Regions from separate parts of the Pseudomonas sp. HN2 genome, predicted to be linked through region 2. Evidence: predicted binding sites of a transcription regulator. Region 2 holds the regulator's gene; the other holds the start of a gene.

Region 1 (5,653 bases), 2.8 Mb from region 2:
GGTGACCTACGGCGTCGGCGCGAGCATCGGGCCGCTGCTTGCCGGTGTGCTGATGAAGTTTCTCGGCAGCCAGAGCCTGTATGCCTTCTTCAGCTTCTTTGCGCTGGTGCTGGTCTGGCGGATTCGCCCGAAAGCGGTCACCAATCTGCATCAGGTCGACGACGCGCCGCTGCATCACGTGGCAATGCCGGACAGCATGTCGAGCTCGCCACTGGTGGCGGCACTTGACCCGCGTGTCGATGAGCAGGTGGTGCAGGAGCAGATGGTCCAGGATCCGGCGCCGGCCTCTTCTGAGCCGGAACCCGTCGCCCAGCCGGAGGCAGGGGTCGAAACCGATCCCGCCGATGAACATGACACACCTGCAGCGGATATCAGCGGCGGCAGACCCTGAGATATCACGCGCTAACTGTGGCGAGGGAGCTTGCTCCCGCAGGGGCGCGAAGCGGCCCTTTCTTTGTTGAAAAGCAGCCTGCTGCGCAGTCCAGCGGGAGCAAGCTCCCTCGCCACACAGGCTTCGTCGGCATGAAAAAAAGGGCAGTCCTTTGCGGGACTGCCCTTTTTATTTGTCGCTGCGACTCAGAGGTCGTCTTTGTCGAAACGTCGTGCTTCGCGTTGCAACTGGTAAACAAACCGCTCGACGTTGCGTGCAGCCTGACCACTGATGTTGTGGAAGCGCAGACCGGCGAAGGTGATGTTGAGTTTTTCTTCGAAGTGCAGATAGCGCAGCTCGACCGACGTTGGCTGGTTGCCGAACAGCGGCGGGGCGATCAGGCGATCGTAGACCTGGCCCAGTTGCAGGCGGTCAGTGATGTCGCCCTCGAAGCGGAACTTGCAACCGGTGGCGGAGATATCCAGCAGCTTGCCGTGCAGAGGCGACTTGAGCTTTTCGCCACCCAGTTCAACGCTGACCAGGTCAGTGAGTTTCAACGCAGCGCGGAAGGCGTTGCGGCGCTGGTGATAGACCACTTCGCTCGGCAGGTCGCCGGTGTAGAAACGGTCGCCGTCGGATTCTTCGATGTTCAGCGTGCCGTTGCATTCCCAGGCGATGCGTACGCCGTCATGAAAGCCTTCGACCTTGAACGGTTCGCCAGCCTGCAGGAAACGCTCGCCATCGCGGGGGATCATTTCGTCCAGCGCAATCGTCGCGGTTTCACGGTCGACCTTGATCAGGTAACTCTGGAAGCGCTGGCTGCGTTCATGGAAGGTGATGATCAGCGGGTCATGGCTGTCTTGCAGCTGGCGCAGGTTGCTGGAGATTTCCAGTGGCGTGGTGAGCACCTTCGGAGGCTGCGGAGCATCATCCGCGCTTAGGGTGTTGGACACGGTTCTTCAATCTCCAGACAAAATAAGACTACGACTGGCCAGTATTTTGCCAGCATGTTGCGCGAGTGGATAGTGCAGGGCCACCGAATGGCTCATGCCTGGCTGAGCGTTCGCGGCTTGACCGGTTTGGCAAAGGTCCCGCTGGCGTCGTAAAGCGCTGGCGGCTCACCGCCGGTGAGGATCTTCAACTGATTGGCCGTGGTCGCCTGCTGGATCTGGATTGACCGGCCGTTCTTAGTGTTGGCGTCCTGACATTGCGCGATCAGCGCGGTCAGGGCATCGCCCTGGGCCAGCAACTGGTCGCCAATGCTCGACTGGCTGGCCAGTTGCTCAAGGCCGCTGCGGTCGGTCGGCAGGTTGAGGCTGGCGAGGATTTCGCTGCGCTTGCGGCCATGCTGTTCAAGCAAAATGATCAACGCCTGCTTGGTTGCCAGAATTTCTTCCAGCAGCGGCATGTCACGACCGTGCAAAGCGAGGGATTCGGTTTGCAATAACTCCAGCAATTGTTGCGCTGGAGCAAAGTCGTCGTTGATCAGTTGCAATAAGTTAGTGTCGTGCATGGCTGGCCTTGGGGTTTAAGCGTCCAAAAGCCTGGCGCCGGCAAAAGCCTAGCGCTGGGCTTCGAAGTTGAGCAGTTTGCTGGCTACACGGTTGCTGTCGACTTTATAGCTGCCATCGGCAATCGCGGCTTTCAACTCGGCCACGCGGGCTTTGTCGACAGCAGGTTGATCGCGCAGCTTGTCAGTGACCTTCTGCAACTGTTGAGCCTCATTGCTGAGGTGTACCGATTCCCCGCTTTTGGCGGCACTGGCCGGTTCGGCCTGGGTATTCAGCGGCGCGGAAGGGCTGTTTTCAGCGCTTTCCTTGGCGTTGCTGGTACGTGTACTGCCGGTAAGTGACGAGGAACTGTTCAATCGGTTGAAATCGATAACCATGATAAAAAACCTCTGGGAATTTGGACGCTTGCCATGTTTTCGGCTATCCCCTGAAAAACTTTAGGCCCAATCAACCATAAGCTTGCATGCGCCGTTGCGAGACCTGCTGCGGCACAGTTTAGGGAAGCGACGGGATCGGCGCCAGTTTTCTCCACAGGGCTTTTACATGGCCACTTCGACCTGTCCCGGCGCAATCACCTGCGCCTTGATAACTCTTTGAGAATTAAGGTTTTTTACTCGAATCTGTTCTTTCATGCCGCCATTGGAGAGGGCTTCCCCCGGCATGCGTACGGCAAGGGTGCCGCTACGCGCAGTGATCACCACCTGATCGCCCTTGCGCACCACTTCGGCCTGTTCCAGATGCACCAGTGTGATGACCTGATCGGCGACCGTTGGTCGGGTCAGTTTCTGCCCGATCGCTTCATCGACCGAGGTCAGGAAACCCTGGTTGATCGTGCTGACATCGCGCTCGCGCAACGTCACGTCCTGCGGCTCGATGATGCCGGCGCGTTTCAGCGGACGAGTGGTCGTGACGATCTCGCGAAACAGGCGGACTTGAGCGGGTACGAACACCGTCCAGGGCGAGCTGCCTTCGCATCGGACCTTCACCGTAACGCGGCCCAGCGGGCGGGCCGGGCTCTCCAGAGTGGCTGTCAATTCCTTGTCGCACATGGGCATGCGCATACGCGGGTCGAGCTGGTTGACTTCGATTTCGTAGCGGCCTTCGGTTTGACTGGAAGCCAAATAGTCTTCTACGGTGAATTCAAGAAAGCCCTGAGTCACGCCGATAAGCATATCAGGCAAGGTAACCGCATCAGCATTGGCAGGACTGCCGGCAAGCAAGCAGCAAACGGCGGACACCGCGCAAAGCCCTTTGCGAAGGGAAGATGTCAGGCGTCGGGAAAATGTCGTTTGAGCGTTCATACGAGTTAAAAAGCAAGCGCCGTGCCGTTTAGCAATGAATGTGCGTCGCAACAACACTTGGCGTTGATGTAGGAGTCTGGGCATGGCTGGTGTAATGGATTCGGTGAACCAGCGCACGCAACTGGTAGGGCAGAATCGCCTCGAGCTGCTGTTGTTCCGTCTTGACGGGCCGCAGCTCTACGGGATCAACGTGTTCAAGGTACGGGAAGTGTTGCAGTGCCCGTCACTGACCTTGATGCCCAAATCCAGTCCTGTCGTGTGCGGGGTAGCGAATATACGGGGAGCGACCATTCCGATCCTGGATCTGGCAATGGCAACGGGCTCCGGTGCGTTGAAAGACAAGAACAGTCCGTTCGTGATCATCACGGAGTACAACACCAAGACCCAGGGTTTCCTGGTCCGCTCGGTGGAGCGCATCGTCAACATGAACTGGGAAGAGATCCATCCGCCTCCCAAGGGCACCGGTCGCGATCACTACCTGACCGCTGTGACTCGGGTCGACAACCAGTTAGTCGAAATCATCGACGTCGAGAAGGTGCTGGCCGAAGTAGCGCCGACGCCGGAAGCGATTTCGGTGGGCGTGGTCGATGTCGAGACGCAGACCAAAGCGCTGTCGCTGCGGGTGCTGACAGTCGATGACTCGTCGGTGGCGCGCAAGCAGGTCACGCGTTGTCTGCAGACCATCGGTGTCGAAGTGGTGGCGCTGAACGACGGCAAGCAGGCGCTGGATTACCTGCGCAAGCTGGTCGACGAGGGCAAGAAGCCGGAAGAAGAGTTCCTGATGATGATTTCCGACATCGAGATGCCGGAGATGGACGGGTACACCCTGACGGCGGAAATCCGCGGCGACGCGCGCATGCAAAAGCTCCATATCATCCTGCATACTTCGTTGTCGGGGGTATTCAACCAGGCGATGGTCAAGAAAGTCGGTGCTGATGACTTTCTGGCCAAATTCCGTCCTGATGACCTCGCGTCCCGGGTAGTCGACCGGATCAAAGCAGCAGATATCAGCTAAGGGCCTTCTGCCCCTGGCGTTCAACACGATTTAAGAGGCGGCATCATTGTCTACGGGTAATTTGGATTTCGAACAGTTCCGGGTCTTCCTGGAAAAAGCCTGTGGCATTCTGCTCGGTGAAAACAAGCAGTATCTGGTCTCGAGCCGTCTCAACAAACTGATGGAGCAGCAAGGCATCAAGTCTTTGGGTGAGCTGGTTCAGCGCATCCAGACCCAGCCGCGCAGCGGTTTGCGCGAGCAGGTGGTCGATGCCATGACGACCAACGAAACCCTGTGGTTTCGTGACACCTATCCGTTTGAAGTCTTGAAGAACAAGGTACTGCCGGAAGCGATCAAGGCCAGCCCCAACCAGCGTCTGCGGATCTGGTCGGCGGCCTGCTCGTCGGGTCAGGAACCGTACTCGCTGTCGATGTCGATCGACGAGTTCGAGCGCAGCAACCTGGGCCAGTTGAAGATGGGCGTGCAGATCGTTGCCACTGACCTGTCGGGACTGATGCTCAACAATTGCAAGACCGGCGAGTACGACAGCCTGGCGATCGGTCGCGGACTGTCGCCGGAACGCCTGCAACGCTATTTCGACCCGAAAGGGCCGGGGCGCTGGGTGGTCAAGGCGCCAATCAAGAGCCGGGTGGAATTCCGCTCGTTCAACCTGCTCGACAGCTACGCAGCGCTGGGCAAGTTCGACATCGTGTTTTGCCGCAATGTGTTGATCTACTTCTCTGCCGAAGTGAAGAAAGACATCCTGTTGCGCATTCACAGCACGTTGAAGCCGGGCGGGTATCTGTTCCTTGGCGCGTCTGAGGCGCTGAACGGTTTGCCGGATCATTACCAGATGGTTCAGTGCAGCCCGGGGATTATCTACAAGGCGAAATAACCGGTTCGCGGCAATACAAAAACGGGAGGCCCTCAAGGTCTCCCGTTTTTTATGCCTGAATGTTCTCTGCGAAACTCCATGGCTCCTCTGTAGGAGTGAGCCTGCTCGCGATAGCGGTCTACCAGATGCCACATAAGTGACTGATACACCGCAATCGCGAGCAGGCTCACTCCTACAATGGATCTGCGGCGTCAGGGAGAGGGACGGCAAGCGGCAGAAAAGCGGCATCCAGCGGAAACCGGTTGCCGCTTTTCTGGCATTGCCGCTTTGCCTGTTCGGCGCAAAGCCCCGGAATACGGGGGTTCTTCCATTTGGCACGGCGCTTGCTAAAGCTCAGTTACGAAAAACCGGTCACCTGAAGGTTCCCGACATGAGCATCAGCTTCGACAAAGCGCTGGGCATTCACGAAAAGGCATTGGGCTTCCGTGCCCAGCGTGCTGAAGTGCTGGCCAACAACATCGCCAACGCCGACACCCCGAACTACAAGGCGCGGGATCTGGATTTCTCCAAAGTGCTCGAAGCACAGACCGAGAAGACCAAGACCGGCGGCCACTTTGCCCTGAACATGACCAACAGCCGCCA
Region 2 (5,653 bases):
CCCCTTTTACAGTGTGGAAACCGCGAAAAATTGCATTGAGCAGATCTGCATCATCCGGGCGGCTTTCCAGCTCGACCAGTTGTTCGGACAGTTGCTCAAGAATCTCGCCGGCCTCAACCAGGAAATCCTGAAGGATCTCTTCATCGGCGCCGAAGCTCATTAATGGGGTGCTCCTAACAGGTCTAAAAACCTAACTTCAAAATCCAAGGCTGGATAGCAAATCGTCCACATCGTCCTGACCGGACACAACGTCTTCTCGTTTATCGGCATGAATCTGCGGACCTTCACCCTGCGAGAGATGTTTTTGTGGATCTTTTTCGGCGAGCATTGCGGCGCGGTCATGTTCGATGCCCGCGAAGCGGTCGACCTGACTGGCCATGAGCACGAGTTTGAGCAGATTGCTTTCGACTTCGGTGACCAGTTGGGTCACGCGCTTGATCACCTGACCGGTGAGGTCCTGGTAATCCTGAGCCAGCAGGATGTCGTTGAGATTGCTCGACACCGCACGGTTGTCCGTGCTGCTGCGTGACAGAAAACCGTCGACCCGGCGCGCCAGTTCGCGGAACTCTTCAGCCCCGACCTCGCGACGCATGAAGCGACCCCAATCGGCACTCAACGTCTGCGCTTCATCAGCCAGACTGTTGACCACCGGCGTGGCGCTTTCCACCAGATCCATGGTGCGGTTGGCCGCGGCTTCCGTCAGCTTGACCACGTAGCCCAGGCGTTCGGTCGCGTCGGTGATTTGCGACACTTCCTCGGCCTGCGGCATGTGCGGATCGATCTGGAAATTGACGATCGCACTGTGCAGTTCACGTGTGAGCTTGCCCACTTCCTGATACAGGCCGCGGTCACGGGTCTGATTGAGCTCATGGATCAGTTGCACCGCGTCGCCGAACCTGCCTTTTTCAAGGCTTTCGACCAGTTCGACCGCGTGTTTTTTCAGGGTCGATTCAAAATCGCCCTGTGAAGATTCGTTATGCTCCATAGCTCCCCCGCGCATTCATCAGCCGATGCGTTCGAAAATCTTCTCGATTTTGTCTTTCAACGCTTGAGCCGTGAAAGGTTTGACCACGTAACCGTTCACACCGGCCTGTGCGGCCTCGATGATCTGCTCGCGCTTGGCTTCGGCAGTCACCATCAACACCGGGAGGTGCTTGAGTTTTTCATCGGCACGCACGTGACGCAGCAGGTCGATACCGGTCATGCCCGGCATGTTCCAGTCCGTTACCAGAAAGTCGATGCTGCCGCTGTTGAGCACCGGAATGGCAGTGGTGCCATCGTCGGCCTCGACGGTGTTGGTGAACCCAAGATCGCGCAGCAGGTTCTTGATGATCCGCCGCATCGTTGAGAAGTCATCAACGATGAGGATTTTCATGTCTTTGTTCAATTCGACCTCCAAGCAGTCTTAAACGCGCCCAGCACCTGGACGCGCCACTTCAATCAATCGGCGCAGCACTTAAAGTTTGTCTGGAGCACAACGGATCGAGACCGGCGCCGCTCATCACCGCACCAGCCTCGTTTCGCAGTGTCCCCACACTGCCTTCAGCGCGCTCGCCACTCCCCCAAACGCCCCCGCAAGCGGGCCGCGCACTGGCTGTGTAACTGGCTGACCCGCGATTCACTGACGCCAAGGACCTCACCGATTTCCTTGAGGTTCAGCTCTTCGTCGTAGTACAGCGCCAACACCAGTCGCTCACGCTCCGGCAAATTGGCAATCGCGTCCGCCAGCGCCGCCTGGAAGCGTTCATCTTCCAGATCGCGTGACGGCTCCATATGCGCACTGGCGCCATCCTCGTGCAGCCCTTCGTGTTCGCCGTCCTGCAACAGGTCGTCGAAACTGAACAGGCGACTGCCCAAGGTGTCATTCAGAATCCCGTAGTAATCGTCGAGACTCAATTGGAGTTCGGCCGCAACCTCGTGATCTTTAGCGTCACGGCCGGTTTTAGCTTCAATCGAGCGAATTGCGTCGCTGACCATCCGGGTATTGCGGTGAACCGAGCGTGGCGCCCAGTCCCCTTTGCGCACTTCGTCGAGCATCGCGCCGCGGATTCGAATGCCCGCGTACGTTTCGAAACTGGCGCCTTTGCTGGCGTCGTATTTGGTCGACACTTCGAGCAAACCGATCATCCCGGCCTGGATCAGGTCTTCGACCTGCACGCTGGCCGGCAGGCGTGCCAGCAAGTGATAGGCAATGCGCTTGACCAGTGGCGCGTAGCGCTCGATCAATTCGTATTGCGCGTCACGCGCCGACTTTTTGTAAAGATTCATGCCACTGGCGGTCATATCACAGGCCCTGCGGTTTGCTGCACGAGACGCTCGACGAAAAATTCCAGATGACCGCGCGGGTTGGCGGGCAGCGGCCAGGTGTCGACCTTCTGGGCGATGGCCTTGAAGGCCAGCGCGCACTTGGAACGGGGAAAGGCTTCGTAGACGGCGCGCTGCTTCTGCACCGCCTTGCGCACGCTTTCGTCGTACGGCACGGCGCCGACGTATTGTAGGGCGACGTCGAGGAAGCGATCCGTGACCTTGGTCAACTTGGCGAACAGGTTGCGCCCTTCCTGCGGGCTCTGCGCCATGTTGGCCAGCACGCGGAAGCGGTTCATGCCGTAGTCGCGATTGAGCAACTTGATCAGCGCGTAAGCGTCGGTGATCGAAGTCGGCTCGTCGCAGACCACCAGCAACACCTCTTGCGCGGCGCGAACGAAACTGACTACCGAGTCACCAATACCCGCAGCGGTGTCGATCACCAGCACGTCGAGATTGTCGCCGATGTCGCTGAACGCCTGGATCAGGCCGGCGTGTTGCGCCGGGCTCAGGTGCACCATGCTCTGCGTGCCGGAGGCCGCCGGCACGATGCGAATCCCGCCCGGGCCCTGCAACAGCACGTCGCGCAATTCGCAACGGCCTTCGATCACGTCAGCCAGTGTGCGCTTGGGCGTCAGCCCCAGCAGAACGTCGACGTTGGCCAGGCCCAGGTCGGCGTCCAGCAGCATGACCCGACGGCCAAGCTCTGCCAGCGCCAGCGACAAGTTCACTGACACGTTAGTCTTGCCGACGCCACCTTTGCCGCCGGTCACCGCGATCACCTGTACGGGATGCATGCTGCCCATGTTATTTCTTTACCTTGTCTTGCATAGACGGAGGCCACATTACTGGCTGCGCGTTCCCGATCGGAACAATGCGTGGCAGACCATCGATGTAGGTACAAAAACTGTTCATGATTACCTCAGCCAACCTGCTTGGTCGGGCTGTGATAGATATCAGCGAACATGTCAGCCATGGCTTCTTCGCTGGGTTCTTCCTGCATTTGCACGCTGACGGCGCGGCTGACCAGTTGATGACGGCGCGGCAGATGCAGATCATCCGGAATCCGTGGGCCATCGGTCAGGTACGCGACCGGCAATTCATGACTGATCGCCAGGCTCAACACTTCGCCGAGACTGGCCGTTTCATCCAGTTTAGTCAGGATGCAACCGGCCAGCCCGCAACGCTTGTAACTGTGATAAGCGGCGGTTAGAACCTGTTTCTGGCTGGTGGTTGCCAGTACCAGATAATTTTTCGAGCGAATGCCACGCCCGGCCAGACTCTCAAGCTGCATGCGCAACGCCGGATCACTGGCTTGCAGCCCGGCAGTATCGATCAAAACCACGCGTTTGCGTAGCAGTGGATCCAATGCCTGAACCAGCGACTGGCCCGGATCGACGTGGGTCACCGGCACGTTGAGAATGCGCCCGAGGGTTTTCAGTTGTTCCTGCGCGCCGATGCGGAAGCTGTCCATGCTCACCAGCGCAACGTTCTGCGCGCCGTACTTGAGCACATAACGCGCGGCAAGCTTGGCCAGCGTGGTGGTCTTGCCCATGCCGGCCGGGCCGACCATGGCAATCACACCGCCCTCTTCCAGCGGCTCGACTTCCGGTACGGCAATCATCCGCGCCAGATGCGCGAGCAGCATGCGCCAGGCCTGACGCGGCTCTTCGATATCGGTGATCAGCGCCAACAGATCACGCGACAGCGGGCCCGACAGGCCGATGCGCTGCAAACGGCGATACAGATTGGCCTGAGCCGGACGGCTGCCTTGCAGCTGATTCCAGGCCAGGGTGCCGAGCTGCACTTCCATCAGCTCGCGCAGGCTATTCAATTCAAAACGCATCGAATCCAGCGCACGCGGATCGACACCCGCCGAGGCCTGCGCAGGCGCTGCGGCCGGACGCGCCGGGGCAGCGTAGGTCGGCTCGCTCAGCGGCTCGGCAGCGGTCAGCGGCAGGCCTGCGGTCAATGGCAGCCCGGCGAACAATTGCTGATTGGTGTTGCCGTCGGCTTCGCCACGCAGGCTCAGTTCGGCCTGGGCGGTGACGATGCGCGACTGGGTCTTGCGCAGTTCGTCTTCGAGCTCCATGTTCGGAACCCGCGGCGCCAGCGCCGACAACTTGTAATCCAGTGCCGCCGTCAACTCGACGCCGCCGGCGATGCGGCGGTTGCCGATGATGGCGGCATCAGCGCCCAGCTCATCGCGAACCAGCTTCATGGCCTGACGCATATCGGCGGCGAAAAAACGCTTAACTTGCATAAACCACTACCTCAGCCGTTGGGCCCTACTGTCGCAACGATGGTCACTTGCTTGTTGTCCGGTACTTCCTGGTAGGCCAGCACATGCAGCCCAGGGACTGCGAGGCGGCCGAAGCGCGAGAGCATCGCGCGAATCGGGCCTGCTACCAGCAGGATCACCGGTTGGCCTTGCATTTCCTGCCGCTGGGCCGCTTCGATCAACGAACGTTGCAGCTTCTCGGCCATGCTTGGCTCCAGCAGAACGCCCTCTTCCGAGCCTTGTCCTGCCTTCTGCAGACTATTGAGCAATATCTGTTCCAACCTTGGTTCCAATGTGATCACAGGCAGCTCGGACTCAGTGCCTACAATGCTTTGGACGATGGCGCGGGATACGCCGACCCGCACAGCGGCGACCAGAGCGGCGGTATCTTGACTCTTGGCGGCGTTGTTAGCGATCGCTTCGGCGATGCTGCGAATGTCGCGCACCGGCACGTGTTCGGAGAGCAGCGCTTGCAGGACCTTGAGCAACTGCGACAGCGAAACCACGCCCGGCACCAGCTCCTCAGCCAGTTTCGGCGAGCTCTTGGCCAGCAATTGCATGAGTTGCTGCACTTCTTCGTGGCCGATCAACTCGCTGGAGTGCTTGTACAGAATCTGGTTCAAGTGCGTGGCGACCACGGTGCTGGCGTCAACCACGGTGTAACCGAGCGATTGCGCCTGGGCGCGCTGGCTGATTTCGATCCACACCGCCTCAAGGCCGAAAGCCGGATCTTTGGCGTTGATACCGTTGAGCGAGCCGTAGACCTGGCCGGGGTTGATCGCCAGTTCGCGATCCGGGTAGATCTCGGCCTCGGCGAGAATCACTCCCATCAGGGTCAGGCGGTAAGCGCTCGGCGCCAGATCGAGGTTGTCGCGGATGTGCACGGTCGGCATCAGGAAGCCCAGGTCCTGCGAGAGCTTCTTGCGCACGCCCTTGATCCGCGCGAGCAATTGCCCACCCTGATTGCGGTCCACCAACGGGATCAGGCGATAGCCGACTTCCAGACCGATCATGTCGATCGGCGTGACGTCGTCCCAGCCCAGTTCTTTGGTTTCCATGGCGCGAGCC

What was found. The regulator FliA, encoded in region 2, starts transcription of late flagellar genes. The targets are predictions, from matches to a motif close to CTAAAGTTTNNNNNNNNNNNGCCGNTAA.
Region 1: flgM (flagellar biosynthesis anti-sigma factor FlgM) is a predicted target of FliA. The motif match lies at 2,295-2,322, and genes of this name have one in related genera.

The regions. Positions count from the first base shown of each region.
Region 1 is NZ_CP085885.1:4,487,201-4,492,853, reverse strand. Features, by position in the region: gene LIS66_RS19845 (MFS transporter) at 1-391, shown strand, start outside; gene LIS66_RS19840 (flagellar brake protein) at 577-1,323, opposite strand; gene LIS66_RS19835 (flagella synthesis protein FlgN) at 1,416-1,883, opposite strand; gene flgM (flagellar biosynthesis anti-sigma factor FlgM) at 1,932-2,258, opposite strand; gene flgA (flagellar basal body P-ring formation chaperone FlgA) at 2,421-3,182, opposite strand; gene LIS66_RS19820 (chemotaxis protein CheV) at 3,265-4,197, shown strand; gene cheR (protein-glutamate O-methyltransferase CheR) at 4,244-5,071, shown strand; gene flgB (flagellar basal body rod protein FlgB) at 5,442-5,653, shown strand, end outside.
Region 2 is NZ_CP085885.1:1,722,883-1,728,535, reverse strand. Features, by position in the region: gene LIS66_RS07595 (chemotaxis protein CheA) at 1-160, opposite strand, end outside; gene LIS66_RS07590 (protein phosphatase CheZ) at 197-985, opposite strand; gene LIS66_RS07585 (chemotaxis response regulator CheY) at 1,004-1,375, opposite strand; gene fliA (RNA polymerase sigma factor FliA) at 1,543-2,283, opposite strand; gene fleN (flagellar synthesis regulator FleN) at 2,280-3,110, opposite strand; gene flhF (flagellar biosynthesis protein FlhF) at 3,227-4,567, opposite strand; gene flhA (flagellar biosynthesis protein FlhA) at 4,579-5,653, opposite strand, start outside.